4 regions of the Sphingomonas sp. OV641 genome follow, and region 1 is predicted to be linked to each of the others. Evidence: predicted binding sites of a transcription regulator. Region 1 holds the regulator's gene; each other region holds the start of a gene.
What was found. Region 1 encodes LexA, which represses DNA repair genes until DNA is damaged. Its sites were predicted from a motif close to GTTCCNCNCTTGTTCT; they were not measured.
Positions count from the first base shown of each region.

Region 2: a site for LexA is predicted at 4,824-4,839, ahead of BMX36_RS11655 (ImuA family protein). Genes of this name have one in related genera too.
Region 3: a site for LexA is predicted at 1,354-1,369, ahead of BMX36_RS00500 (DUF3072 domain-containing protein). Genes of this name have one in related genera too.
Region 4: a site for LexA is predicted at 5,343-5,358, ahead of recA (recombinase RecA). Genes of this name have one in related genera too.

Region 1 is NZ_FNZB01000001.1:1,657,629-1,664,862, reverse strand. It holds gene BMX36_RS07905 (citrate synthase) at 1-774, opposite strand, end outside; gene gltX (glutamate--tRNA ligase) at 767-2,218, opposite strand; gene BMX36_RS07895 (ComEC/Rec2 family competence protein) at 2,249-4,387, shown strand; gene lexA (transcriptional repressor LexA) at 4,486-5,148, opposite strand; gene BMX36_RS07885 (molybdopterin molybdotransferase MoeA) at 5,205-6,389, opposite strand; gene moaC (cyclic pyranopterin monophosphate synthase MoaC) at 6,481-6,948, opposite strand; gene trpC (indole-3-glycerol phosphate synthase TrpC) at 6,945-7,234, opposite strand, start outside.
Region 2 is NZ_FNZB01000002.1:151,048-158,281, reverse strand. It holds gene BMX36_RS11665 (error-prone DNA polymerase) at 1-1,789, opposite strand, end outside; gene BMX36_RS11660 (DNA polymerase Y family protein) at 1,808-4,138, opposite strand; gene BMX36_RS11655 (ImuA family protein) at 4,050-4,799, opposite strand; gene BMX36_RS11650 (3-methyl-2-oxobutanoate dehydrogenase (2-methylpropanoyl-transferring) subunit alpha) at 5,348-6,631, shown strand; gene BMX36_RS11645 (alpha-ketoacid dehydrogenase subunit beta) at 6,888-7,234, shown strand, end outside.
Region 3 is NZ_FNZB01000001.1:106,545-113,778, reverse strand. It holds gene BMX36_RS00505 (potassium transporter Kup) at 1-1,258, opposite strand, end outside; gene BMX36_RS00500 (DUF3072 domain-containing protein) at 1,400-1,615, shown strand; gene BMX36_RS00495 (hypothetical protein) at 1,675-2,310, opposite strand; gene ccmE (cytochrome c maturation protein CcmE) at 2,310-2,744, opposite strand; gene ccmC (heme ABC transporter permease CcmC) at 2,851-3,576, opposite strand; gene BMX36_RS00480 (Glu/Leu/Phe/Val family dehydrogenase) at 3,707-4,756, opposite strand; tRNA gene BMX36_RS00475 (tRNA-His) at 4,777-4,853, opposite strand; gene gspN (type II secretion system protein N) at 4,993-5,724, opposite strand; gene gspM (type II secretion system protein GspM) at 5,721-6,194, opposite strand; gene gspL (type II secretion system protein GspL) at 6,191-7,234, opposite strand, start outside.
Region 4 is NZ_FNZB01000001.1:1,787,654-1,794,887, forward strand. It holds gene BMX36_RS08530 (YnfA family protein) at 1-281, shown strand, start outside; gene BMX36_RS08535 (dicarboxylate/amino acid:cation symporter) at 626-1,978, shown strand; gene BMX36_RS08540 (glutathione S-transferase family protein) at 2,083-2,715, opposite strand; gene BMX36_RS08545 (class I SAM-dependent methyltransferase) at 2,712-3,653, opposite strand; gene recA (recombinase RecA) at 4,195-5,268, opposite strand; gene BMX36_RS08555 (lytic transglycosylase domain-containing protein) at 5,702-7,234, opposite strand, start outside.

The DNA of each region.
Region 1 (7,234 bases):
CAGACAGGCGATGCCCGCCGCGATGCACGCGAACGGATTGGCGCCCGACGAGCCGGCGAGACGCACGGTCGAGGTCGAGGCGTTCTGCTCGTGATCGGCGTGGAGGATGAAGATCCGGTCCATCGCCTTCTCGACCGCCGGATTTACCTCATAGGGCTCGGCCGGCACGCCGAAGGTCATCTTCAGGAAATTACCGGTGTAGCTCAGCGAGTTGTCCGGATACTGGAAGGGCTGACCGACGCTATACTTATAAGCCATCGCCGCGATCGTCGGCATCTTGGCGATCAGCCGGTGCGACGCGATCATGCGCTGCGTGGGATCGTGGATGTCGGTCGAGTCGTGGTAAAATGCGGAAAGCGCGCCAACGACACCGCATAGGATCGCCATCGGATGGGCATCGCGACGGAAACCACGGAAGAAGGTCGCGAGCTGCTCGTGGACCATCGTGTGGCGGGTAATCGTGTTCTCGAACTTGTTCAGCTCGTCGCCCTTGGGCAGCTCGCCGTTCAGCAGGAGATAGGCGACCTCCATGAAGCTCGACTTCTCGGCGAGATCGCCGATCGCATAGCCGCGGTGAAGGAGGACACCTTCGTCACCGTCGATATAGGTCAGCTTCGACTGGCACGAAGCCGTCGAGGTGAAGCCCGGATCGTAGGTGAACGCGCCGGTCTGGCCGTAGAGCTTGCGGATGTCGATCACATCCGGGCCCACGCTGCCCGACAGCACCGGATAGCCGAAGTCCTTATCCGTGAGGGACAGCTTGGCGTCAGTCATTGTTTTGGTCCTTCCCCTGGGCGGCCGTTTGATCAGCGGCATGATCGGCGATGCGGGCGAGACTTTCGTCCCGGCCAAGCAGAGCGAGCACGTCGAAGATTCCGGGCGAGGTCCGGCGGCCGGTGAGTGCGGCACGGAGCGGCTGGGCGACCTGGCCGAGCTTCAAGCCCTGCGCTTCGGCAACCTGCCGCACCGCTTCTTCAAGCGCCTCCGTATCCCACTTGGCCACCGCGTCAAGCGCAGCATGAACCTTTGCCAAGGTCACGCGCGCATCGCCGGCAAGCAGCGGCTCCGCATCGGCGGCGATGTCGAGCGGGCGAGTGACGAGAAGGAAGCGAGCGCCGTCCGCCAGTTCGTTGAGGTTTGCAGCTCGCGGCTTGAGCGCCGGCATGGCGGCGACCATCACCGATCGACGATCGTCGTCCTGCGAAAGCCCGAGGTGGCCGCACACCAGCGCCGCCAACCGTTCGTCGTCAGCACTGCGGATGTAATGGCCGTTCAGGTTTTCGAGCTTTTTCAGGTCGAACCGCGAGGGTGACTTGCCCACGCTGCCCAGATCGAACCACTCGATCGCCTGGTCGCGGCTGATGATCTCATTGTCGCCATGGCCCCAGCCAAGACGCAGGAGATAATTGTCCAGCGCCTCGGGAAGGATGCCCAGCTCGTCGCGATAAGCCTCGATCCCCACGGCACCGTGCCGCTTCGACAGCTTTGCGCCGTCGCTGCCATGAATCAGTGGGATGTGGGCATAGACCGGCTCCGGCCATCCCATCGCCTTGATGATGGGGAGCTGCCGGAAGGCATTGTTGAGATGGTCATCGCCGCGGATGATGTGGGTAACGCCCATGTCATGATCGTCGACAACCACCGCCAGCATGTACGTCGGCGTGCCGTCGGAACGCAGCAGGACAAGGTCGTCCAGCTCGGCATTCTGCACGGTGACGCTGCCCTGCACGCGATCCTCGATCGTCGTCGCACCTTCGGTCGGTGCCTTGAGGCGGACGACGTAAGAAGCGTCGGCGTCGTTGTTCTCGCGATCGCGCCACGGCGAGCGGATGCGCAGCGGCTGCTTCTTCGCCTGCGCTTCGGCGCGCATCGCGTCGATTTCCTCCGGCGTCATGTAGCAGCGGTACGCGGCGCCGGCGGCGATCATCGCCTCTGCCACTTCCGCGTGACGAGCGGCGCGGGTGGATTGATACACCTCCTCGCCATCCCAATCGAGGCCAAGCCAACGCATGCCGGAAAGGATCGCCTCGATTGCCGGCTGGGTCGATCGTGCGCGGTCGGTATTCTCGATCCGCAGCAGAAAGCGGCCGCCATGATGGCGCGCGTAAAGCAGGTTGAACAGCGCAGTACGCGCGCCGCCCAGATGAAGAAAGCCCGTCGGCGACGGGGCAAAGCGGGTTACGACAGCAGGCGTGCCGGTATCTGTGGTTGCGCTCAAGCGCGCTAGCTCCCAGGCTGGAAAACGATCATGGCGACAACTGCCGCGCAGCCCCCTAGCACGCACCTTTCGGCGCTTCAAACGGCGCTCGCATGGCTGGAGAAGCGCCTGGAGGCGGAGCGTGACCAGCTGCCGCTCTGGTTGCCCGTCATGCTCGGGGCAGGGGTTGCCGCCTGGTTCATCCTTCCCGACAGCCGCCTGTGGCGGGTGGCGCTGCTCGCCGGCCTTTCGGCTGCGCTGCTGGCGCTGGCGGTGGGGCGTGGCGGAAGAGGCGGGCGCGCCATCGCCACGGCATCCATCGCCTTCTCGATCGGCGTCGCCTTGATCTGGACAAAGGCGGACCGCGCCGCCGCCCCCGTGCTCCAGCGACCGGCGATCGCCCGCCTGACCGCTCGGGTGGAAAAGATTGATCAACTGCCAGCCCGCGGGCTGGTGCGGCTGCGACTGACGGACCTGCAATGGATAAACGCCGCTCCGCTCCATGCGCCGACACGCATTCGGGTGAACGTGGCGGATCGGGATGCGCCGGCGAACCTGGCGCCCAACGCGGTCGTGGCGTTGCGCGCGCGCCTGATGCCGCCGCCGCCGCCCGCCGTGCCCGGCGCCTATGATTTCGCCCGCGTCGCCTGGTTCGAGGGCATCGGCGCCACCGGTCGCACGCTCGGGCCAGTGACGGTGATGTCAGGGGGTAACTCTCAAACGCCGGTGCGTACCCGTTTGGCCCAGCACATCCAGGCCCGCCTCGCCGGCAGTGCAGGGGGCATCGCGGCCGCACTCGCCACGGGGGACACCGGCGGCATCGCTGAACCGGATCAGGAGGCGATGCGGGCATCGGGTCTGGCGCACCTCCTGTCGGTCAGCGGGCTTCACATCACGGCGGCGGTCGGGCTGACCATGCTGCTGGTCAGCCGCCTTCTGGCGCTCAACATGCGGCTTGCGCTGACCGGCCGGGTGCCGCTGATCGCTGCCGCCGCCGGCGCAGCAGCGGCGCTCGGCTACACCTGGCTGACCGGCGGCGAAGTACCCACCGTTCGAAGCTGCATTGCGGCCCTCCTGGTGCTAGCCGCCATGGCGCTGGGGCGAGAGGCGCTGACGTTGCGGCTGGTCGCTGCGGGCGCGATGGTGGTGCTGCTGCTGTGGCCGGAGGCGCTTGCCGGCCCGAGCTTTCAACTCTCCTTCGCTGCGGTCACCGCCATCATCGCGCTTGCCGAGCATCCCCGCCTACGCGCCTGGTTCGCGCCACGTGAAGACGGCTGGCCCGGCCGACTGTTGCGCGGCGGCGGCTCGCTGCTGCTCACCGGGCTCGTGGTGGAGATCGCGCTCATGCCGATCGCTGTCTTTCACTTCCACAAGGCTGGCGTTTACGGTGCTCTGGCCAATATGGTCGCCATCCCGCTGACGACCTTCGTGATCATGCCGCTTGAGGCAACCGCCCTGTTGCTCGACGCGCTCCATCTGGGCGAGCCGTTCTGGTGGCTGGCCGGGCAAGCGCTGACGCTGCTGCTCTTCATTGCTCACGTCACCGCCCAGGCACCCGGCGCTACGACCGCACTCCCTGTGATGCCCGTCCCCGCCTTTGCGCTGATCGTGGCTGGCGGTTTGTGGCTGGCGCTGTGGCGAACCGATTGGCGTATCCTCGGCCTCCTTCCCATCGCGTTCGGTGTGCTTTGGACCGGGATCACGCCGCCGCCCGATATATTGGTCACCGGAGACGGCAGGCATGTGGCGCTTCGACTGCCCGGCGGACGCATCGCGCTGCTACGCGACAGGGTGGGCGATTATGCGCGCGACATGCTGGCCGAGACCGGGGGCGCAGAGGAAGAGCCCGTCACCCTGTCGGATCAGGCCGATGCCGCATGCAGCCGGGACCTGTGCCGATCGGATCTGTTGCGGGGAGGGCGGCGATGGCGGATCCTGGCGACCAGAAGCAGCTATCTGGTGCCGATCGCTGACATGCTGGACGCCTGTCGATCGGCGGACATCGTCATCAGCGAGCGCTGGCTACCGCGTGGCTGCACACCTCGATGGTTGCGCCTTGACCGGGCAGTGCTGGCTCAAACAGGCGGCGTGGCGATCACGCTTGAGGCGGCGGATGTCCGTACCGTCCACCGGGCCGGCGATACTCACCCGTGGGTGCTGGCAGCAATCAATGCAGAGCGCCCGCGCTGATTGTCACCCGTTCGGTCTGACCCTCATCGGTCAGCACGCGCGCTGAGTTTCGACCGGTCCGACGTTCGTCTCCATACGCCATCCGGATCCCACCCGGATCAGGAGTAGCGGCGCAGTATCCCGGCGAGCTTGCCCTGCACCCGCACCTGGGCGGGCGCATAGCGCTGCGGATCATAGGAGCGGTTGGCCGGATCCAGCCGGATCATCGCCCCCTCGCGCCGGAAATACTTCAACGTCGCCTCGCTATCCTCAATCAGCGCCACGACGATTTCCCCGTCACGCGCCACGTCCTGCTTGCGGATCAGGGCGAAGTCACCGTCAAGAATGCCGGCCTCGACCATCGAGTCGCCGGCAACTTCCAAAGCGAAATGCTCGCCGGATCCCAGCAAGGCAGCGGGAACCGGCAATGTGCTCGCCCCCTCGATGGCCTCGATCGGAACACCGGCGGCGATCCGGCCATGCAGCGGCACCTCCACCACGTCGTTGGCGGGCTCCGGCACGATGCGCCGCGTGGAGGCAGGCGCCGGCGAGGGCTTCGCCTCCGACCGCTCCGGCATCTTCAGCACTTCCAGCGCGCGGGCCCGATTGGGCAGACGCTTCAGAAAGCCGCGTTCCTCCAGCGCCGAGATCAGGCGATGCACGCCGGACTTGGACTTGAGGTCCAGCGCCTCCTTCATTTCCTCGAACGAAGGGGACACGCCGGTCTCGGCCAGCCGGTCATTGATGAAACAGATCAGCTCGTGCTGTTTCCTGGTAAGCATCGCATCGCCTCCGCCGCGAACAGACGAGGAACCTTTAAGGAACGATAAAGGTGGCGTCAAGCGATCATCAGGATTTCCGCCGATTCGCCGCGCTGTCGGGCCGGGTCATGGGGAGGGCGTATGATCAGGCAACCTGCGCGTGCCAGGGTCAGCAGCATCGAACTATCCTGAATGCTGGCCACGAATGCCTCTCCGCCGCGGAATTCGGCCCGCATGTAATCGGTCCGCGGGCCATTCGCGGCGATGTCCTCCCCAAGAACGGCATGGGTGGTGATGGGGAAGGGCCTAGCCGCGCCGGCCAGATGGGCCACCAGCGGCTTGACGAAGAGGATGGTCGTCACGAACGCGGAAACAGGATTGCCGGGCAGGCCGAGCACCGCCATGTCGCCCAGCCGTCCAGCCATCAGCGGCTTGCCGGGGCGCAGCGCGATGCGCCAGAAATCGATCGTGGCGCCCGCCGCACGCAGGGCTGGCTGCACCAGGTCGTGATCGCCGACGGAGGCGCCGCCCGTGGTGACCAGAAGGTCCGCCTGAACCCCGGTGAACGCATCGCGCAGCACCTCAAGCCGATCCGGCAGAATGCCAAGATCGATGATCTCGACCGGCAGGTCAGCGAGCAGCGCGCGCAGCAGCAGCCGGTTCGATTCCGGCAGCACGTTCGGCGTGAACGGCGTGCCCGGCTCGACCAGTTCGTCTCCGGTCGCTGCGATTGCCACACGGACGCGGCGCCGCACCGCCACGTCGCCCGCGCCTCCGGTCGCTGCCACCGCCAGCCGCGCCGGCGTCAACCGCTCGCCCGCCGCGACCAATGTGTCTCCTTCCGTAAAGTCGAGGCCCTGGCGCCGGACATTGCCCCTCCGGCGCAGCGGCCCTTCGCCGCCGAGGATCAGCCGCTCACCCTCGCGGCCGGCTTCTTCCTGTATCAGCACCGTGTCCGCGCCATCCGGCATTACAGCGCCGGTGAAGATCCGCACTGCTTCGCCCGACGCGACCGAACCGGTGAACGGCCGGCCGGCGGCACTTTCCCCGATAACGCGCCAAGGCCCCGGTAGATCATCGAAGCGCAGCGCATAACCGTCCATCGCCGACAGATCATGCGCGGGCTGCGTTCGCCGGGCGGTGATCGGGGCTGCCGCCCAGCGGCCGAAGGCCTGCGTGATGGGCAGCCTCTCGGCCGAAACCGCCGGGCTGTCTGCAAGCAGGCGCGCCTGCGCTTCGGCGACGGGAAGCAAGTCACTCATGCGCGAACGAGTGGCAGATCGGCGGCGCAAGTAACAGCCTGATCGCCGCGATCATCATGAGGTGGGAAGAAGCTTCCCGGCGCGTGTCCGCTCAAGCGACGAAGTCGCCGGATTTCCCGCCACGCTTGGCTAGCAGGCGCACGCCGCCAATGGTCATGCGCTTGTCGAGCGCCTTGGCCATGTCGTAGATCGTCAGCAGCGCGGTCGAGACGGCGGTCAGCGCCTCCATCTCCACGCCGGTGCGGCCGGTGGTCGCGACAGTGGCGGTAGCCGAGACGCCTTCCGCCTCCACGGTCAGATCGATCGTAACCTTCGACAGGGGCAGGGGGTGGCACAACGGGATCAGCTCGCTGGTCCGCTTGGCGGCCATGATCCCGGCAACACGGGCCACGGCCAGAACATCTCCCTTTGCCACCGCCCCCTGTGCGATCGCCTGCGCAGCCTCCGCGGACATGGCGATACGCCCCTCCGCCACCGCCTCGCGCGCGGTTTCGTTCTTGCCGCCAACATCCACCATGCGCGCGGCGCCCGCCTCGTCCAGATGCGTGAGCCGCGTCATGCAATCAGCGCGCGCGTGGCGGCGGCGACATCCGGCTGGCGCATCAGCGATTCGCCGATCAGGAAGCAGCGCACATCATGCTCCGCCATCGCGTCGAGATCGGCGCGCGTGTTCAGCCCGCTTTCCGCGACAAAGGTGCAGCCCGCGGGCGCGCGTCCGACCAGTTCGTAGGTGCGGTCGAAGCTGACCGAAAAATCGCGCAGGTCGCGATTGTTCACGCCGATCAGGCGTGAGCGAAGCGCCAGCGCGCGCTCCAGCTCCGCCGCATCATGCACTTCGACCAGCA
Region 2 (7,234 bases), on a different contig from region 1:
GCAGCATGCTCATCTGCGCCCGGCTCTCGATCTGGAATACGCCCAGCGTGTCGGCCTGCTGGATCATCGCAAAGGTGGCGGGGTCATCGTCCTGCAACGCGTCGCTCGCCATCGTCATCGCGAGGCTCTTGTGCTCGGCGAGCAGGTCGAACGCGCGGCGCATGCAGCCGAGCATGCCGAGACCCAGGATGTCGACCTTCATGAAGCCGAGATGCTCGATATCCTCCTTTTCCCATTCGATGACGTGACGATCGACCATCGCGGCGGGTTCGATCGGCACCAGATCGTGCAGCGGATCGCGCGTCAGCACGAAGCCGCCGGGATGCTGCGATAGATGGCGCGGGGTGCCGATCAGCTCCTTGGCGAGTTCAAGTGCCAGCGCGAGGCGCGGCTCGCCCGCGTCGAGGTTGAGCGCCTCGACATGGCTGTCGGGCACGCCCTCGTTGGACCAGCCCCATACCTGTCCGGCGAGCGCGCTCGTCATGTCCTCGGGAAGCCCCAGCACCTTGCCCACCTCGCGGATCGCGCCGCGCGTGCGGAAACGGCTGACCACCGCGGTCAGCGCGGCATGATCACGGCCATAGGTCTCATAGATCCACTGGATCACTTCCTCGCGCCGCTCATGCTCGAAATCGATGTCGATATCGGGCGGCTCGCGGCGTTCCTCCGACACGAAGCGCTCGAACAGGAGCTGATGCTTGATCGGGTCGATCGAGGTGATGCCGAGAACGAAGCAGATTACCGAATTGGCGGCCGAGCCGCGGCCCTGGCACAGGATGTCGATCGAACGCGCGTAGCTGACGATCGAGTTCACCGTGAGGAAGTACGGCGCATAGCCCATCTTCGCGACGAGCGTCAGTTCGTGTTCGAGCTGTTTGGCATAAGCGTCGGGCGGGGCGCCGCCGAAGCGCTGCGCCAGCGCATTGCGCGACAGGCGCTCCAGCCCGTCCTGCGCCGTGCGGCCGGTCATGATGATCTCGTCGGGATATTGGTAATCAAGGTCCTTGAGCGAAAAGGTGCAGCGCTCCACGATCGCCTCCACCGCGGCGAGCGCCTGCGGGTAATCGGAGAAGCGGCGCGCCATCTCCGCCGGGGGCTGGAGGTGGCGATCGGCATGACGCTCCCGCCGAAAGCCGAGTTCGTCGATGGTGCATTTCTCTCGGATCGCGGTGACGACGTCCTGCAGCATGCGCCTGTCGGGCGAATGGTACAGCACGTCGCCGGTGACGAGCGGGGTCAGGCCATGCGCTTCGGCAGCCTCAGCTGTGCCGTGCCAGCGGCGGCGCTCGCCCGGACGGCGCCATGGCGTGAGGCACACATGGCCGCGGTTGCCGAAGATGTCGGCCGTGGCGGCGAGCGCGGTCGGATCGGCGCCGTCGCGGCCCGGCACCAGGGCCGCGACGAGGCCGGCGGCATGCGCGGCAACATCCTCCCAGTGGAGAAAGCATCGACCCTTCTCGCCATGCTGCGTGTCGGCGCGCGACTTGCCGAGCGTGAGCAGGCGGGTGAGCCGGCTCCAGGCGGCGCGATCCTCCGGCCAGACCAGCAGCGATTCCCCTGTGACGAGATCGAGCCGGCAACCGGGGATCGAGCGGATGTGGAGGCCGTTCTTCTTTTCCAGCTGCTCGCACGCGAACAGCGCGCGCACCACGCCGGCGACCGAGTTGCGATCGACCACGCCGAGCGCCGGCATCCCCATCACCGCGGCGGTGGCGAACAATTCTTCGCACGATGACGCGCCGCGCAGGAAGGAGAAGTGCGTGGTGACCTGAAGCTCGCTGTACGTCATCGCGTGCTTCCACGCCGATCACGCGAATGTGCCATGGATGTACCAGCTCAGATCGCCCGTATCGGCGCGCACTCCGTCGCCACGGCGGAACAGCCAGAAGCGGCGACCCTCGGCATCCTCGACCCGGAAGTAATCGCGTACCGCGTCGCGCTCGCCCGAACGGCGCCACCATTCGCCGGTGACGCGTTCTGGCCCGTCGGCGTGGGTCACGATATGCGGGCGGCCGCGCCATGCGAAGCGATAGGGCGCGCGATCGGGTAGCTCGGCGAGCACCTGATCGAGCGGCTCGGGGCGGCGCAGCAAGCGCGCGGGGCGGGGCCAGCGGGGATGCCAGGGGTGATCGGGCGTGCGCGTGTCGAGCCGGCGCACGTCGTCTCGCTTCAGTCGCATCGCCTCCTGCGACACCGGGTCGAGCGGCGCGTGGGGCACTACCGAGCGCTCGGGCACGTCGCTTTCGACCGGCTGCTGGCGCCATATACGCGCGGGTCCGATGCGGTTGGCGAGCGTGTCGATCAGCGGGGCGAGATCGGGTGCCTGCTTCTCCGCCAGTGCCGCCCCGAGCGTCTCCGGGCCGAGCGGATCGGCGCGGACGAGATAGAGGGTCAGCGCGTCGAGGCCGTAGCCGACCTCAACCTCCTCGATGCGGCGGGTGATGAGGCGCAGGATATGTGCCGGCTCGCGGCTGGCGCGGGCGAGGCCGACGCGGATCACCTGATCCGTCGAATCCACGCGCGCGGCGACAAAGGCGAGCGCGCGCGCACCGATTCCCGCCTTTGCCAGTTCGGCGGCGAGATCGTCGACGAGACCGGCGAGCCAATGGCCGATCGCTTCCGCCGTAGCGATCGGTTCGGCGAAGCGGCGGGTGACGGCGATCGGTTGTGCCGGAATGACGGGCGTGAGCGGCTCGGGCGCGGCGCCGGTCGCCTGGTCCAGCCGCTGCGCAATGGCCTTGCCGAAGCGGCGGACAAGCGGCGCGCGCGGCATCGCCATGAGCTCACCGATCGTGTCGACGCCGAGCCGGGCGAGCAACTCGCGCGCGGCATCGTCGAGGCGGAGCGCGGCGACGGATAGCGGGGCAAGTGCCGCGCAATGCGCGCCGGACGGGATGATCGCCGCCTGCGCGCGCTGGCGGGCAAAGGCCCAGGCGGCGCCGGCAGTATCGGCGATCGCCACCTGCGCGGTGATGCCGAGCCGGGCGAGGAGGCGCAGCAGGCGGCGTGCCATCCGCGCCTCGCCGCCATGGAGGTGCGACGTGCCGGTAATGTCGAGGAACAGGCCATCGCTGTCGGACAGCGCTACGACCGGACACCAGCGGCGGGCGAGCGCGGTGGCGAGCCGTTCGAGATCGGCGCGGTCGCCCACGGGATCGGCGTCGCGCACGTCGAGATCGGGCACGGCGGCGCGCGCCTGCGTCAGCGCGGTGCCGGGGCTGAGGCCGAGCGCCTGTGCTTCGGGTGAGACAGCGGCGATCTCGATGCGGCTGGAAATCTTGTGAACGGTGACGAGGGGCGAAATTTCTCGAACATCGCGCTTATGAATGTTTGTTGTGTGAGAATTTGAAGGGCGGCTGAGGGCCCTTTCCTGCGTTCCCACTGAGCCTGTCGAAGTGCGGGCCCGGGGCGCAGCGTTTGGGGCACGTCCTTCGACTGGCTCAGGACGAACGGATTGGGGTTCGCACACCCGCGCGACCATGCCGCCCAGCGTGCGGCCGGTGTCGAAAAAGGCGGCGACGCCGGGCACCTGCGCACCGGCGTCGTTGGAGCCGCAGCGGGCGTATTTGTCGGGATGCGGGCCTTCACCGGGGTAGCGGACCGACGGCATCGCATTCCAGCGCGCCAGCGCAGCGGCGGCGCGGTCGTCGGCATTGGGATCGAGGCCGTCGAAGCCGCGCCAGCGCTTGCTGGGCACGTCCTCGGGATCGGGGCGGACGGGCAGCGTCGTGCGCACCGGGCGCGTGCCCTCGTCAGGCGGCATGGCCTTGAAGGGATTGTCGGCAGCCTCGCTGCGGCGGCCCATCTCGCGCATTGGCGGACGCTGGTGTTCGGGCATCGCCTCGATCCGGCGCGCGACATCCTCGCGCGTCGATTGCGACCATGGTTTTTCGGCTTGGGGTTCCGGCGCAGCCGCGTCCGACCGCGCCCAGCGCGCGCCGGGGCGCCAGCCGGTGTTCTTGGGCGCGTCGCACTGCAGCACCTGCTCCTCCGCCACGGCGGCGGCGAGCGGGGCGATGTCGAGGGGGGACCCCGAGTCGGAGCCGGTATCAGGCCGCGGCGGTGCGCGGCGCCGCTCGGCCCGGCGCACGCGATCGATCGCCCAGTGCGGCAGGTAGAGAAAGGCGACCCGTGTCATCGCAGGCCTCCATCAAGGTGGTGAAAGGATCGCCGCCGCGCTGACGTTCGAGCGCGACGGTCCAGCGCGCCCGGCCCATGCCGTGGCGCGAGGGAGCGGAAGGGGCGGAGGTGATCCGCCAGCGGGTGAGCGCGGCGGACGGTGTGCCGAGCGGGTCGGCATCCTCGCGCGGGTGGCGGCGCAGGAGGAGGGCAATGGTGCGCCCGCCCTCCGCGGCGAGCTGGAGACGACGGGTGGCACCCATGGTGGCACGCTTCACCTCGCCGATCACCGCGCCGAGGCCGCGGTGGCGCAGCCCCTCCTCCATCAGCGCGAGCAGCTCGGCATCGTCGCGTGCCTCGGCATAGAGGACGCGCTCGGGCGAGAGGCCGGCCTGGTAGAGACCGGGCGCAAACAGGTCGCGCCGGCGGACAACCCAGAGTATCGGGCCCCAGGCGCGCGCAGCGATTCCGGCGATGAACAGGGTGGCGGCGGCATCGTCGCCCAGGTTCGCGGTGCCGGCGGCAATTTCGTGCAGCGCATCGAGCCGGAGGCCGCCATCGGCGATCCGCTGGTCGAACGAGGGGATGCCGAACGGCAGTGTCTCACGCCGGCGATAACCGTCGCCCTCGATGGCGCGGAGCGTTTCGCGTAGCTCGGCAATGATGGCTGGGGATGACACGGGCACGACTCGATTAAGCTATGTGTTCCTATTTTGTTCCTATTCTCAGCGGAGTCAATCGTGGGACTCGTGAGGGGCAGGGCACCCAGCTCGTCATGCCGGGCTTGTCCCGGCATCCACCGAGCCGCGCACCTTTTAGCGATCCAATTTGCGGCACCCTGGACTCCGGCACAAGGCCGGGGTGACGGATGCGGCGCGGCGTGCGCTACCGTTTCCCCCGCTACGTATCCCGGCCGCCGTGCCGGGATCCAGGGTGCCGCGAACTCATCGGCTTCAGTGTCGCGGAACCTTGGATCCCGGCGCAAGGCCGGGATGACGAGGCGTAGATTGTGATGTCCGGGTCTATGCTGCACGTTCGGTTTGCGGATGGCTGGACCGGCACAGGGCTGGGGTGACGAAGCTGGTGAGGTGACTGCGGAACTCTGCAATCAGCCGCTCTCCCGTAACATAGTTGCGTGCAAATTACGTTGCGCCGCCTTGAAATTTTATAACAACGAAGCGATGATGGCGCTAGCGCGTTTAAGACGCGTCATCATACCGGAGAGACCATGGCGGACGCCGCCCGCAGCAACCTGAAACCGCTCGCGCTGCATGTGCCCGAGCCCAAGTTCCGCCCCGGCGACACGGTGGATTTCGCCGATGTCGACATCCCGGCGGCCGGCGCGGCGCCGCGGCCCGATACCGCCGCCGATGCGCGCGGATTCACCGATCTCGCCTATACGATGGTGCGCGTGCTCGGCGACGACAATCGCGCGGTGGGGCCGTGGGATCCCAAGCTCTCGCCCGACACGCTGCGCCGCATGCTGCGCCACATGGCGATGGTGCGCGCGTTCGACGAGCGCATGTTCCGCGCGCAGCGGCAGGGCAAGACGAGCTTCTACATGAAGTCGCTGGGCGAGGAGGCGGTGGCGGTGCCGCAGGCCTATGCGCTGGATGCCGACGACATGTGCTTCCCGTCGTATCGCCAGCAGGGGCTGCTGATCGCGCGCGGCTGCCCGCTGGTCGACATGATGAACCAGATCTATTCCAACTCGGGCGACAAGCTGCAGGGCAAGCAGCTGCCGATCATGTATTCGGAGAAGCGCTTCGGCTTCTTCTCGATCTCGGGCAATCTGACGACGCAATATCCGCAGGCGGTGGGCTGGGCGATGGCCTCTGCGTCGAAGGGCGACACGCGGATCGCGGCAACCTGGTGCGGCGAGGGCTCGACCGCGGAGGGGGATTTCCACTCCGCGCTGACCTTCGCCACCGTCTATCGCGCGCCGGTGATCTTCAACGTCGTCAACAACCAATGGGCGATCTCCAGCTTCTCGGGCTTCGCCGGGGCGGAGGCGACGACCTTTGCCGCGCGCGCGATCGGCTATGGGATCGCGGGCCTCAGGGTCGACGGGAATGACGCGCTGGCCGTCTATGCGGCGACTTTATGGGCGGCCGAGCGGGCGCGGACCAACCAGGGGCCGACGCTGATCGAGCATTTCACCTATCGCGCCGAGGGACACTCCACATCGGACGATCCGTCGCAATATCGCTCGGCCGGCGAGCCGACAGCATGGCCGCTGGGCGATCCGATCCGGCGGTTGAAGGATCACCTGATCACCATCGGCGAGTGGGACGAGGAGCGGCAGGCGGCGATGGATCGCGAGGTCGCCGACGAGGTGAAGGCGGCGCAGAAGGAGGCCGAGAAGAACGGCATTCTCGGGCATGGGCTGCATCAGCCGCTCGATACCTTGTTCGACGGGGTGTTCGAGGAAATGCCGTGGCATTTGCGCGAGCAGCGCCAGCAGATGATCGACGAAGAGACCGAGAGCGGGCGACCGTGGGATCGGAAGTGAGCCTCGCTTCGCCCTCTCCCCTGGAAAGGGGAGAGGGTTGCGCAGACTTGGCAGCTCGCTGCCTAGTCGTAGCTGGGAGAGGGGTCGGGCGAGCTGCAGGCTCGCGCGCCGCGTGGCGGCGCCCACCCCTCTCCCAACCTCCGCTAGGCGGCTGCGCCGCCAAGCTCCGGTATCCCTCTCCCCTCCTTCGGAGTGGCGAGGGCAGGAAAGTCATATGACCGACGTGATTGAAGAACAGCAGGCCACTACCGCCCGCATGAACATGATCCAGGCGATCAACTCCGCCATGGACGTGATGATGGATCGCGACCCCGGCGTCGTGGTGATGGGCGAGGATGTCGGCTATTTTGGCGGCGTGTTCCGCGCCACCGCCGGGCTGCAGGCGAAATATGGCAAGACGCGCGTGTTCGATACGCCGATTACCGAGATCGGAATCATCGGCGTGTCGATCGGCATGGGCGCATACGGCCTGCGCCCGGTGCCGGAGATCCAGTTCGCCGATTACATCTATCCGGCGCTTGACCAGCTGGTCAGCGAAGCGGCGCGATTGCGCTATCGCTCGGATGGGGAGTTCACCGCGCCGATTACCGTGCGATCGCCGTT
Region 3 (7,234 bases), 1.6 Mb from region 1:
GGAAGCTGGCGACGAACGGCAGCACCGCCGCCAGCGGCCAGTGCCAGACGCGCTGGATCAGCACCGCCACCATGCAGGTCGAGATGAACATCGTGCCCGTCACCGCGATGCCATAAGCGGCGGCAAGGTTCGACGATTCCTGAAAGCCCAGGATCAGCAGCAGCACCATCGCCATCAACGCCCAGTTGATCGACGGAATGTAGATCTGCCCGGCCGCCGACGCGCTGGTGTGGTCAATCCGCAGCCGCGGCATCAGGCCAAGCTGCACCGCCTGCTGCACCACCGAATAAGCGCCGGTGATCACCGCCTGGCTGGCGATCACGGTCGCCATGGTGGCGAGGATGACCAGAGGCAGGCGCCATTCCTCCGGCGCCATCAGGAAGAACGGGTTCTTGGCGCTGGCCGGGTCAGCCAGCATCAACGCGCCCTGTCCCAGGTAATTGAGCATCAGCGCAGGGAAGACGAACCACAGCCAGGCAAAGGCGATCGGCTTGCGTCCGAAATGCCCCATGTCGGCGTACAGCGCTTCCGCCCCCGTCACTGCCAGCACCACCGAGCCGAGCGCCAGAAACGCCAACGTCCCGTCCGTCGCGGCGAAGCGCACCGCCCATCGCGGATCGAGCGCCAGCAGGATCTCCGGCTGCGCGATCACGTGAATGAGGCCGAGCACCGACAAGGTGATGAAATAGACCACCATGATCGGGCCGAACAACTTGCCGACCCGCGCCGTGCCGACCGACTGGAGATAGAACAGGCCGATCAGGATCGTCACCGCGATGGGGATGACGAAACTGTCGAACGTCTGCTCTACCGTCGCCAGCCCCTCCACCGCGGACAGCACCGACATGGCGGGCGTGATCATGCAATCGCCGAAGAACATGGCCGTTGCGAGCACGCCGAGCATGACGAGGCTCGGCCCCCATCGCTTGCCCGCGCCGCTCCGCCGCTGGATCAGGGCGAGCAGCGCCAGGCTCCCGCCTTCTCCGTTATTGTCGGCGCGCAGGATGACCATCACGTATTTGAACGTCACGATCAGCACGAGCGACCAGAAGACGAGGCTCAGCACGCCGAAGATGTGGAGCCGGTCCACCGCAAGCGGGTGGTGACCGACAAACACTTCCTTCATCGCGTAAAGCGGGCTGGTGCCGATGTCGCCATAGACGACGCCGATCGCGCCGAGCGCCAGCTTGCCCAGCCCATCACCGTGATGGTGATGTGGCGTGATGGCCGGCGTGACGGGGGGAGCAACTGTGCTCACCGACAGTCAACCAGCGCCAGGTTCAAGGGGAAGAAAACCACCGTCATCCTGTAAAAGCCTGGGCGCGCCTAGCACTTCGCACCTGCGCCGCAAGGGGAACATTACCGGAACGGATGAGTTCCACGTTTGAAGGAGACCGACATGTCGGACAACAACCCCAAGAGTGAGCCGTTCTCGAACGCGGAAAAGGACCCGGACGATTGGACCACTGGCGATGAGCCGATGACGGGCGCGCAGGCCAGCTATCTCAAGACCTTGAGCGAAGAGGCGCATGAGCAGTTCGATGAAGAGCTGACCAAGGCCGAGGCATCGAAACGGATCGATGCGCTTCAGGACAAGACCGGTCGGGGCAAGTAACGGCATCAGGCTGCCGAACGAGCAGATTGACCGGCGGATCCGTCCCGCCCGGTCGGGGACTATCGTCCGGTCTGCTCCACGGCTGCCATATAGCGTTCGAGCACGAGCAACTGGCCGGCGAGCTGCCGCTTATATTCGGTGCCGTCGCGTGACAGCGACACGGCGCGCGCCATCAGCCGCCGCGCCATCGGCAGATCGCCTGCCCGGATATAGGAGATTGCGGCATAGTAAGGCGGTGCCGGATGCTCGGGCGCTAGCTGTATGGCGCGCCCGAACGCCAGCTTCGCCGCCGGCGATACTTGGTCGCCATCGAGGATCACGAGATTGCTGCCAAGCTGCGTCCACAGGATGAAGCTGCGCGGGATCGCGCGAACGCCGCCCATCACCACCTGCGCTGCGGCACGCCGATCACCGGCGCGCAGCATCGCATCAGACGCGACAAGATAAGCGGTGTCCGCCGTGAACCGGCCCATCAGCCGCTCGCGCAGGATCACGCTTTCCGGTTCCACCGGCACGGGGCTCGCCGCGGGCCTTGCCGGTGCTGCCGCGAGCGCCGGCCGGCCCTGCCAGGCATAACCGGCGGCGCCGAGGAACAGCGCCGCGCCTGCGAAGGACCAGACCAGCCGCGGCAGCCGAAGCAGCAGCAGGGCGGCAAAGGCCAGCGCGCCGATCACCGCCAGGGCGACATAGCCCATCACTGGTCCAGACTCTTGGTCTCGTGCATCTTGCCCGCAAGTTCGGGCGGCATGTATTTCTCGTCGTGCTTGGCCAGCAGGTTGGAGGCGATGAACGAACCGTCGCGCTGGAAACGTCCCTCCGCCACCACGCCGGAATTTTCGCGGAACAGGTCCGGCACGATGCCGGCGAAGCTGACCGGCGTCGTCGCTCGTCCGTCCGTGACGCGGAAGTGGACGGTGACGCCATCCGCCGCCCGGACCACCGATCCGCCTGCCACCATCCCGCCAAGGCGAACGGCGCGGCCGGCGACCAGCACTTCCGGGGTAACATCGGACGGCGCATAGAAGAACGCGGCCTGATCCTTCAGGCCGGACAGCGCGAGCAACGCCGCCACGGCAACCGCCAGCAGCGCGGCGCCCGCGAGCCAGAGCCGCTGGTGCTTCGCCTTCATCGTCTGTCCTTCTCGGCGCGCCGCATCGCCCATAGGCTCGCCAGCGCGATGATCGCGCATGTGCCCAGCGCCACCGCATAGGCAGCGATAACGAACGGCCAGGCGTTCACGCCGTCGCCCTCCGCCGCAGCCGCGCTTCTGCCTTCGCGATCGCCAGCAGGGTGCGCATCCGCATCAGGACAATGGCCCCGAACAGGAAGCTGAAACCGCTCAGCATGATCGGCAGCGGCCAGAGAATGGAGGCGTCGATGGTGGACCGGGTCAGTCCGATGCTCGGCCCCTGGTGCAGCGTGTTCCACCAGATCACGGAATAGCGGATGATGGGCAGCAGCACCGTGCCGGCAATGCCGAACAAAGCCGCGATCCGGCCGTCGCCGCCGCGCTCGCGATCGGCCCGCGCCAGCGCGATATAACCCAGGTACACGAAGAACAGCAGCAGCATGGAGGTCAGTCGGCCGTCCCACTGCCAATAGGTGCCCCACGTCGGGCGTCCCCAGATCGCGCCGGTGATCAGGCAGACCGCGGCAAAGGCCGCGCCCGGCACCGCGATCGCGCGCGCCGCCACGTCGGCCAGCGGATGGCGCCAGACGAGATAGGCGATGCTGGAAAGTGCAATCCCGCTCCATCCGCCCATCCCCAGCCAGGCGGACGGCACGTGAACGTACATGATGCGCACTGATTCGCCCTGCAGGTAATCGGGCGGCGTCTGCGTCAGCCCGGCCCAGCAACCGATCACGATCAGCGCCAGCCCTGCCCAGCCGAGCACGGCGGTCAGCGGTCGCGCGATCTTCAGGAAGCGCGCAGGATTGGCGAGGGCATGGAGCGCGGGCACGATGGTGTTATCCCATATGGGCAAAATCGCCTGTCGTCATCGATTGACTGGCGCGTTCCCCCGCTCCTCTCTCAACAGCAGCCATGGGCCGCGGCGGGCGATCCATGCCGCCCCGCTCACGGCCCAGGGGTCAACCCCGGCCGATCAGTCGCCGCGCGATCCGGTCCGCCACATCCGCGGCGGGATCGCCGCTTGCGTCGCTCTCGTCCCACACCTCGATCAGGCGATCCGGAATGCGGGCGATCCGCGCCTTCACCTCTGCCTCGTCGCCATGGCCCAGATACTCCAGGCCGACGTTGATGATGCCGCCGGCATTGATCACATAATCCGGCGCGAACAGGATGCCGCGCTCATGAACGCGGCGCCCGTCGTCGCGGGTGGCCAGCTGGTTGTTGGCGCCACCGGCGATCACCTTGGCCTTCACCGCGCCGATCGACTGCTCGGTCAGCACCGCGCCAAGCGCATTGGGGCTCACCAGATCGACATCGGCCGACAGGATCTCCTCCGTCGGTACCGTGGTCGCGCCAAGCTCTGCGGCAAGCGCCGCGGCGCGCTCCTTGTTCACATCGGCCAGCGTCAGCACCGCGCCGTCCGCCGCCAGCAGCCGGGCGAGGCCGCCGCCGACCGAGCCGACGCCCTGGATGGCAACCCGCACGCCCTTCATGTCGGTGGCACCCAGGCCGCGCTGCGCCGCCGCCTTCACGCCCAGGTAGACGCCAAGCGCCGTGTACGGGCCCGGATCGCCGCCGGCCGCGCCGCTCGCCACCGGCAGGCCGGATACGTAGCGCGTTTCTTCGGAGATCACCTTCATGCGGGCTTCGGACATACCGACGTCTTCCGCCGTGACATAACGGCCGCCCAGCGATTCGACCGCACGGCCAAACGCGCGCAGCTGCGCCTCGCTGATCGTCGCGCCCGGCGCGTCGGCCAGCACCACGCCCTTGCCACCGCCAAGCTCCAGGCCCGCCATGGCGTTCTTGAAGCTCATGCCGCGCGACAGCCGAAGCGCGTCGGTGATCGCGGCCGTGTGATCGGCATAGTGCCAGAAACGGACGCCGCCCGCTGCCGGCCCAAGCGCCGTGGAATGAACCGCAATTACGGCACGTAGGCCGGATGCAGGATCAGTGAAGAGGTGGACGCCCTCATGGTCGTCGAAGTCGGGGAAGCCCCACGCGGTCATGTCATTCCCGGGGAAAAGAATGGGGCGATCGACGGGACTTGAACCCGCGACCCTCGGTACCACAAACCGATGCTCTAACCAACTGAGCTACGATCGCCGTGAGAAAGCGCGCCCCTACGGCTAGGGGGTCGAGGCGTCAAGGTTCGATCAGCAATTTCCTTCGCGCTTTCGAAGGTTCAGGACGTTTGCGACGGGGATTGCAGGCCGAAATCATCCCGAAAGCGGCCGGGGCCTGCTCAGAAGCGGCCCTCGATTGCCAGTTCCATGCCGCGCTGCGTTTGAATGAAGCCGATCGCTTGCAGCTTGGTGCCCGATGCGGGGTCGGACGGTTGCAGGGTCAGCTCCGCGCGATAGCGCCCGTCGGGCCAGATCCGGATGGTGCTTCCCTCGTTCCCGGCCGCACTCACCAGCGGCAGCAGCAGCGCGCCGGCATCGCACCGCGCATTGCCATTGAGCGCCGCCGGCACGGCGATGCCGCCGATCTCGCTGCCCATGGTGGCGCGCACCCGCCCCTCCGCCTGCTCGCACGTGTCACCGCGAAAGCGGACGCTAACGTCCTGCAAGTCCAGGAGAGTCACTGGAACGGGCCGAAAAGTCCCGCCCACCGGCAGCGAAGCGGTCAGGTCATCGATGCCGAAACTGTGCCGGCTGACCCCGATCGCTCCGGTAAGACGCGCCGCCGCTTCCGGCGCGTCGGCCAGCCCCTCCAGATTGACGCGCGCGCGTCCGACGAAGAGCTGTACCGGCGACACTCCGGCCGACAGATCACCCAGCGCGATCCGGCCGAACGAAGCTTCGCGCAGCTCTCCCGCCCAAATGCTCCCCGTCACCTCTCGTGCGGTCATGCCCTGCGCTGCCAGCCCGAACCATCCAAGCGCCAGCCGAAGCGGCAGGAAGATGATCAGCGCCGCTACGAAAAGCGCCAGAAACAGCGCGCTCGGCCCCGTGGCCAGTCGGATCCGCCTCATGGCGCCCTTCCCTTCAACGTCAGCGTGGCCGCGACCGTGCCGTCGCCGTTCCCGGTGATGGTGGAGGCGTCCACCAGCAGCCCATCGGCTTCGAGGCCAGCAATCCAGCTCAGCAGTGGGCCCGGGCGCGCCGTGGCGATCCCGATCCTGATCCTGTCGCCGTCGGGCTCCAGATTGGCGAGTACGAACCCGGCTTCGTCTGCACGAGCGCGCACCGCATCGGCCAGCGCGCCCTCCGGCGTGCGCGGCCGCCCGCGCTGGATCGCCTTCACCTGCGCGACCTGCGCCTTCACCTCGCCCAGCCGAACCTCGGCACTGGCATGGCGCTGGCGCGTCGATTCGAGCCCATCGCGCACCGGGCGCACGATCCCGGCGAACACCAATGTGATCACGAACAGGGCCGCCATCACCATCAGCAGGCGTTGTTCGCGCACGCTGCGGCCGCGAAACCAGGTCGACAACACGGTCATGGCAGCGCCACGGTCACGTCGCCGCGAACGCGCTGACCATCCGATTGGAACGTGCTCGCCGCCACTGCAAACCCCGCTTCCCTCAACCGGTCGATGAGTTGGTTGGCCTGTGCCTCGCCACTCGCCGCAATCGTCGCGCGTAGCTCGCCCGTGGGCTCGAACGCCACTGCAATCACCTCCGTGCCGTCAACTTCGCGCGTGGCGCTGGTCAATGCCGCAACCGTCGCGCTGAAGCCGGCACCCGGCCCCCGCAGTCGCGACAGCCGCTCGGTGAGCAGGCGTCCCGCATCGCCCTGATCCGCCCCGCGCGGCAGCCCTTCGCGGGCCAGCGCATCGGCCTGCGCCTCCGCCGCATCGGCCGCCATCGCGTAGCGCGCGATCCTGGTCAGATCGATGGCCAGCGTCACCAACAAGATCATGCCCGCCAGAACCGCCAGCCGGCGTATCAGCGGCCAGTCGATCGCCCGCCGCTTGCGCCTGGCGAACGGGCCCTGGCGAAGGTTCAGCAGCGGCTGCGCCACGTTCGCAACGATCGCGGCTTCCACCGCGTCCCGGCCCAGGGTTTCCGGCGAACTGCCGCCGGTGACCAGATCGGTGATCCGCGCCTCATCGGCAAACCCGCTGGTTCGCCCGCGAACCACCGATTGTCCGCCCAGCTCGGCACGAACATATCCTTCGGCTGGCGCTGGCAGCAGCAGCGGAGCCGGCAAGATCACGGCCGGATCGATGCCAAGGCTGGCGAGAGTGCCGAGCCAGTCGCGCATTCGCCCGTTCGCCACCACGCCGATCGGCCGCTCGTCCTCCGCCTCGTCGCCCACGGCCACGTGCAGCCCGTCGAGAGGTGCTGCGCTCGCCTCTGCAATCACGATCCGGGCGGCGGCCTGCGCCTGCGCCGGCGACCGGGCCGGAAGGCTGGACCAGTGGAGCGTTACCGCATCCGCTGGCGCGATTGCGATCGTCGGATCCGCGCCCGCTTCCGGGGCGCCTTCGCCCCGCCCGGTCACGGCGTCATTCTCCACGCGCAGCCATCGCCAGGGCTG
Region 4 (7,234 bases), 130 kb from region 1:
TTGCCGGCTGCTTCAGCTTCTGGGCATGGCTGAGGCTCGATCGGTCGCCGTGGTGGCTGGTGCCCGGTGTCGCCGCCCTGTGCCTCTTCGCCTATCTGCTGACGCTGGTGGATGCCGATCACGCCGGCCGCACCTATGCCATTTACGGCGGCGTCTATATCGCCACGGCATTGGTGTGGCTCTGGCTGGCGGAGGGCGTGCGGCCGGATCGCTGGGACTTGACCGGTGCCGGTATCTGCCTGGTCGGTGCGGCGACCATCCTGTGGGGGCCGCGCAGCTAGAGCCAGATTCACCTGATCCGGACCAGCGCCCCGGCCTCCGCTGGGGCGCCGGCATTGCTTGTTTCAACTCAGGTAAATTTGGCAACAGCGGTCTGTGACGGCGGGAGCAGGGCCGTAAAGTGCGGCGCTGTCGCCACATATCGGCCGTTTTGGCAAGGCGATCGCGACGCCATCGGTGCTGCGCGATTGATGCGCGGGCTTGACCTAGCCCCGGCAATCCCCTTCACCGTGCAAAACAGCCGTCGCCGTCCGCCGCATGCCTGCCGAAGAGCCGCATCCTTCCCGAAGGAGCGCCGACAGGGTGCAATCCAGGGATGCGGCGGTTCCACGATGACGGAGCATACATGGCCAAGCGGCTGACCCTGTATATCATGATCGGCCTGGTGGCGGGAATCGTGCTCGGCCTGTCGCTGAACGGGCTGATCGACGATGGCTCGCCGGCCGCCGCCGCCCGGCTGAGCGAGATCGCCGGCTATTTCTCGATCGTCACGGCGGTGTTCCTGCGGCTGATCAAGATGATCATCGCGCCTCTGGTCTTCGCGACCCTCGTGGCGGGCATCGCGCATATGGGCGACACCGCGGCGCTGGGGCGGATCGGCATCCGCGCGGTCGGTTGGTTCATCTGTGCCAGCCTGGTCAGCCTCACGCTCGGCCTGTTCCTCGTGAACCTGTTTCAGCCGGGCGTCGGCCTCGATTTCCCGATCCCGCCGGTGACCGAGGCAAGCGGGGTGGAAAAGGCGGCCTTCAACCTGAAGGACTTCTTCACCCACGTCTTCCCCGCTTCCGGCATCGACGCGATGGCGAAGAATGAGATTCTCCAGATCGTGATCTTCTCGATCTTCATCGGCGTCGCCATCACGGCGGTGGGCGAGAAGGCCGCGCCGCTGGTGCGCGGGATCGAGGCGCTGGTGCAGGTGATGCTGACCGTCACCAATTATGTCATGCGCTTGGCACCCCTCGCGGTGTTCGCCGCGGTGACCGGCACGTTGGCCGAGCGCGGACCGTCGATCATCGGCAATCTCGCCTATTTCATGGGCACCTTCTACCTTGGCATGATCATCCTGTGGCTGCTGCTGATCGGCATTTGCTACGTGATCGTTGGCCGCCGCACGACCTTGCTGGTGCGCTATGTGCGCGAGCCGCTGCTGCTCGCCTTCTCCACCGCGTCGTCCGAAGCGGCCTATCCGCGCACGCTGGAGGCGCTGGACAAGTTCGGCGTGCCGCCGCGCATTGCCAGCTTCGTGCTGCCGCTGGGATATAGCTTCAACCTCGACGGCTCGATGATCTACATGACCTTCGCGACGATCTTCATCGCGCAGGCCTATGGCATCGATCTCAGCCTCGGGCAGGAGATCACCATGCTGCTGGTGCTGATGATCACCAGCAAGGGGATCGCCGGCGTGCCGCGCGCCAGCCTGGTGGTGATTGCGGCAACGCTTGGCTTTTTCAACATCCCGGAGGCCGGGCTGCTGCTGATCCTGGGGATCGACCATTTCCTCGACATGGGCCGTTCCGCCACCAACGTCGTCGGCAATGCGGTGGCGAGCGCGGTGATCGCGAAATGGGAGGGCAAGCTCGATCCGCTCGAGCCGGATGCCATCGAGGGCCCCGCCGCGCCGAGCGGGCATGGCCCGGCGCATGCCACGGACAGCCTGCACGACACGCCGTCGCTCGGCACGGCCGACCGGCACGCCTGAGCGGGTGCGATATGCCGGGGTGAAACGGGCGCGGCAGGCGACGGCGGCGGGCGCCTGACGAGCGCCGCGCCCTTCCCTCCCGCGCGCGTCAGGCCCTTCGCGGCTCAGGCATAATCATACAGTCCTCCCGCGCGCAGCGCCGCCTGATAGGCCGGGCGAGCGTGGACCTTTTCCAGCCAGGCAATCGTCGCGGGACGGGAGGCATTCAGGCCGGCACGAGTGCGTGCCGCCTCCAGCGGAAAGCTCATCATCACGTCTGCCGCGGTGAGCGCATCGCCGGCGAACCATTGATGCCTGGACAGATGCGCCTCCACGAAATCGAGATGGGTCTCGATCCAGGGGCGGATCCGCTTCTGCGCCGTCTTGCCGAACAAGGGCACGCGGCTGAGCACCAGGGTGACGAGCAGCGGCGGCATCAGCGAGCCTTCGGCATAGTGAAGCCAGTAGCGGTAATCGAGCGCCGCCGTCCGGTTCGCCGGCGCACCGAGCCGACCGTCGGCCTTGTCGACCAGATATTCGACGATCGCGCCTGTTTCCGCGATCACGCGCCCGCCATCGCCGCTGTCCTCGATCACCGGAGACTTGCCGAGCGGATGCACCTTGCGAAGCTCCGGCGGGGCGAGCATCGTCTTCTTGTCGCGTTCGTAGCGGCGCACTTCATAGGGGAGCGCCAGTTCCTCCAGCATCCACAGCACCCGCTGCGACCGAGAATTTTCCAGATGGTGAACGATGATCATGTGGCTTTCCCCCGCGCGTGCGCCGTGACGATCCAGGCAGCGGCGGGAAAGTCCAGCACCTCCCCCGTCACCTGTTCGGCAAGCACAACGCGCAACCGCTCCAGCAGTGCCGGGCGGTCGGCATCAGCGGCTTCGGCAAGCGCGCGGGACACGGGGCCGATGCGCCGGAAGAAATCGGCAGCATCGCCGGCGGCGTCCCGCCCCTCGCCGGCACGATAAAGATAATCGGTGGGCGTCAGCGCCACATCGACGAAGCCGGCGTCCAGCAGCAGCCGTTCCACCCGATCAGGATCGGCAAAGGCAAAGGGACCGGGAGCGTAGCCGATCGGTGAATCGAGCCGGCCGCCGATTGCCGCGATGGTGCGCGAGGCCCAGGGGTTCTCTGCCGCGCCACGGAAGCAGGAGAAGACCAGAGGCGCTCCCGGGCTCAGGGCCGCCGCAATGCCGCGGAAGGCGGCGGCGGGATCATCGAAGAACATGACGCCGTGACGCGAGACGGCCAGGTCAAACGGGGCATGGGCATCCAGCGCCTGCGGCACCATGCCGGTGGCGAAGCGCAGATTATCCAGCCCATGCTGCGCCGCCCGCTCCTGCGCCACGGCAATCAGGGCGGCGGAAAGATCGACACCCAGGATGTCGAGTCCAGGGCGTGCCGCAGCCAAGGCGAGGCTGGTGACCCCGGCGCCGCAGCCCAGATCGACGGCATGGCCGGTTTCGGGAGCGAGGGCGAGGATAGCGGCGTCAAGCTGGCGCGAGAGCGCGGCGAAGCTGCGATCCGTACGGCGCCACTCGGCGGCCCAGACGTCGCCGACACGAGTCTGCCAGTCAGGAGCGGCGGTCATGAACATGGTCCTTTCATTGTCGAAACGGATGTGCCGTGCCGACTGGCAAAGGGAAAGGGCAGCGACGGTGACGCGGATGTCGTGGCTGTCGGGCATCGTGGGAGCGCGCCCATCCCGATGGGCCGGCTTGTAAGGCCCGCGGCGTCCAGGAGCGCGGACGAGATCAGTCCTTTGCGCATGCGTGGCCAAAAAGAATGGCTGCGGAATAGCTTGCGAAGATCGCATGTGGTCGGACCAGCGCGTGCGGTCTGCCATTTGGTGGATCTTATGATCCGGGGAAATCGGCGCAGGGCGCCAGAGCCCGCTGACGGCGGAGAACGGGACGCCCACCCGCGTTATCGCGCAAATGCGCGCGGGATCGGTCGAGTCTCCGCCACTTTCTTACGTGGGCAAGGGTTCTCCGCCGCAGATCCTCAGCGGCCTTGGGGATGGCGGGCCAAGCCCGACATGAGGAGGTGGGATCTGCAACGTCGCGCCTACGAGGGCGGTGATTTAGATCTGATGCTTCGGACGTCGCGCCTGCTCTTTTGTAGCAACGCACCGCGATGCGGCCTGCTGATGAGAGGGCCCGCAACAAACAAAGGGCCGATCACCTGACGGTGACCGACCCTTCATGATGTCTGCCGCGGGCGGCGGATCAGATGTCGTCGTCTTCCGACGGACCAGCCATCAGCTCCTCGCTGAGGCCTTCCTGGCGCATGCGGATGGACCGCTCCAGACGCTCTGCGACTTCCTTGTTCTCCCGCAGGTAATTCTTCGCATTCTCCCGGCCCTGGCCGATGCGGATCGAATCATAGCTGAACCAGGAACCGGACTTTTCGACGAGCCCGGCCTTCACGCCAAGGTCGATGACCTCGCCGAGCTTGGAAATGCCTTCGCCGAACATGATGTCGAACTCGACCTGCTTGAACGGCGGCGCGACCTTGTTCTTCACCACCTTCACGCGGGTCTGGTTGCCGGTCGCCTCGTCACGATCCTTGATCGAGCCGGTGCGGCGCACGTCGAGACGCACGGAGGCGTAGAACTTCAGCGCATTGCCGCCGGTCGTGGTCTCGGGCGAGCCGTACATCACACCGATCTTCATGCGGATCTGGTTGATGAAGATGACGAGGCAGCGCGAACGGCTGATCGTGCCGGTCAGCTTGCGCAGCGCCTGGCTCATCAGGCGGGCCTGGAGGCCGACGTGGCTGTCGCCCATCTCACCCTCGATTTCCGCACGCGGCACCAGCGCGGCGACCGAGTCGACCACCAGCACGTCGATGGCGTTGGAGCGCACCAGCGTGTCGACGATTTCCAGCGCCTGCTCGCCGGTGTCGGGCTGGGAAACGATCAGCTCATCAATGTCGACGCCAAGCTTCTTGGCATAGCTGGGATCAAGCGCGTGTTCCGCGTCGACGAACGCGGCCATGCCGCCCGCCTTCTGCGCCTCAGCAATGGCGTGTAGCGCGAGCGTGGTCTTGCCCGAGGATTCCGGGCCGAAGATCTCGACAATACGGCCGCGCGGCAAGCCGCCGACGCCAAGCGCAATGTCCAGCCCGAGGCTGCCGGTCGACACCACCTCGACCTTCATCGCCTCCTTCTGGCCCAGCTTCATTGCCGAGCCCTTGCCGAACGCGCGATCAATCTGCGCGAGGGCGGCGTCGAGCGCCTTTTGACGATCCGAGTTCGCGCTTGCCATGTTGTTCGGGATCACCTTCAGATTGGCGGCCATTGATAAGCCCTTTCGCTAAAGCAAGCGCGCGAACCGTTCAACGCGTGAACGCCATGTATTACCTTTGTTCCGATGGAACAAGAGTGGAACAGAGGTATTTTGTTGGACGAAGCGCTTTAGCTAGGGTTTGATCCAGCCAGATTGATCCGCCTCCCCGACGAAGGCAGGGGCCCAGTTGCGCGACAAAGCTGGCGGGCACACCGGATTTTGCCAACGCTTTCCCACCTAGCCCCCGGCCTTCGCCGGGGAGGTGCCTCCAGGAGCCTGGGTCAATCCCTAGACATGCCCCCGACGCCATCGGCCTGCAAAGCATGAGCAGTCATGTACGCTGAGCAGTGGATCCCGGCACAACGCCGGCACGACACAGCTGGCGGGCGCTATAGGCGTCGCACAGGCCTCGCACATGGCGTGGGTGACGAGCCCCCAGCCGACGTCAGGGCGCGCTAGCGACCGTGGTGGTCGATGCGGGGGATACGGCGGCATTGGCAGCAACCGTGTTCCCCGCCGGGCGATTGGCGATGCGGATCGCCGGATCGCCCTTCATGCCAGGAAAACGCGGCCACATGCCCTGCGCGAGTGCAGCGCGGCTGACCGACTGCTTGCGCCCGGTCTGCCCCTCATACATCCAGTAATTGCGCATGACGGTGACGACATAGCCACGCGTCTCCCAATAAGGGATGCTTTCGATGTAAAGCAGCGGATCGCCATTGTCGCGAACCAGCGAGTTCCACTCGCCGACCGGCTTCGGCCCGGCATTATAGGCAGCGATCACCTTGGGCAGCAGGCCCTGGGTCAGCCCCATGTCACGCAGTTTTTCCAGGTGCCGCTGACCGATGTCGATATTGGTCGACGGGCGGGTCAGCGCCGACTTGTCGACCGATATGCCGCGCTCGCGCATGTAATCGGTCGCGGCGGCGGGCATGATCTGCATCAGGCCATAAGCGCCGGCCGGCGACACCACCTTGTTGCGGAAGCCCGATTCCTGCAGCGTATGGGCGTAGACCAGTGCCTTGTCGATCCGCCAGCCGGTGTCGGGCGTCCAGTTCGGCGTGGGATAACGCGTCTCCGCCGTGGCGACGAAACCCTGCGGGCAGTTATGCGCAAGCCAGACCACGCTCGCCGGCAGGTTCATCTGCTCCGTCACGCGCATCAGGCTGGCGAACTCCGTCGCCGGGCCGATCTTCGCCTGCTGACGGATCACCTGATCGGCGGCCTCGGTTTCGCCGATCTCCGCCAGTGCCGCCGCGACGCGTACATTCGGCCGACGCTCCAGGTTCGCCCAGTCGCTGGTCACCTTCTGCGGCTTGACCGCCGCGGTCTGCATGCCGAGCGACTGGCGCGCCAGCTGGCCGTAGAAGGTCTCGCCATATTGCGCCGCACTCTTCAGCCGCGCCTCGATCCGGTCCGGACGGCCGCAGGTCATGTCTGCGCGGCTCGCCCAGTAGAGGCCGGCGGCGCGCATGTCGGTATCGCCGGCACTGGCCGAGACGGACTGGAAGCCCTCCGCCGCAGCGGCGCAATCATTCTGCCGCCAGGCCGCGAGCGCGGAGGTCCAGCGCGCATGGGTGGCCCAATCGCCCTGCCCTGCGGCCGCCTTGTCTCCCAGGCGACGCGCATCGCCGTCCAGCCCCTGAAGGAAATAGATCCACGCCACGCGCGATTGCCATTCGGTGGTCGCTTCGGGCGTCAGGCCGCCGGTGGACTCGAGCAGGGCCTCGGCCTCCCGCCCCATGTCGCCTTTCACATACGGCTGCATGCGATCGGCGAGGTCGGCGGCGATCGCATCGCTGCGGGTGGCCTTGGCACGAACGCGGATCGGGGCGCCGTCCTGCCAGATGAGCCGCTGATGCACGGGAAGCTGCGGCAGCTCCGCGGCACCGCGCACCTTGGCAAGGCGGGCAATCGCCTCCGCCTGCGGCAGTTCCGGCGCCTCGGTCAGGAGGCGGACGAGCGGGTCGAGCTCGAT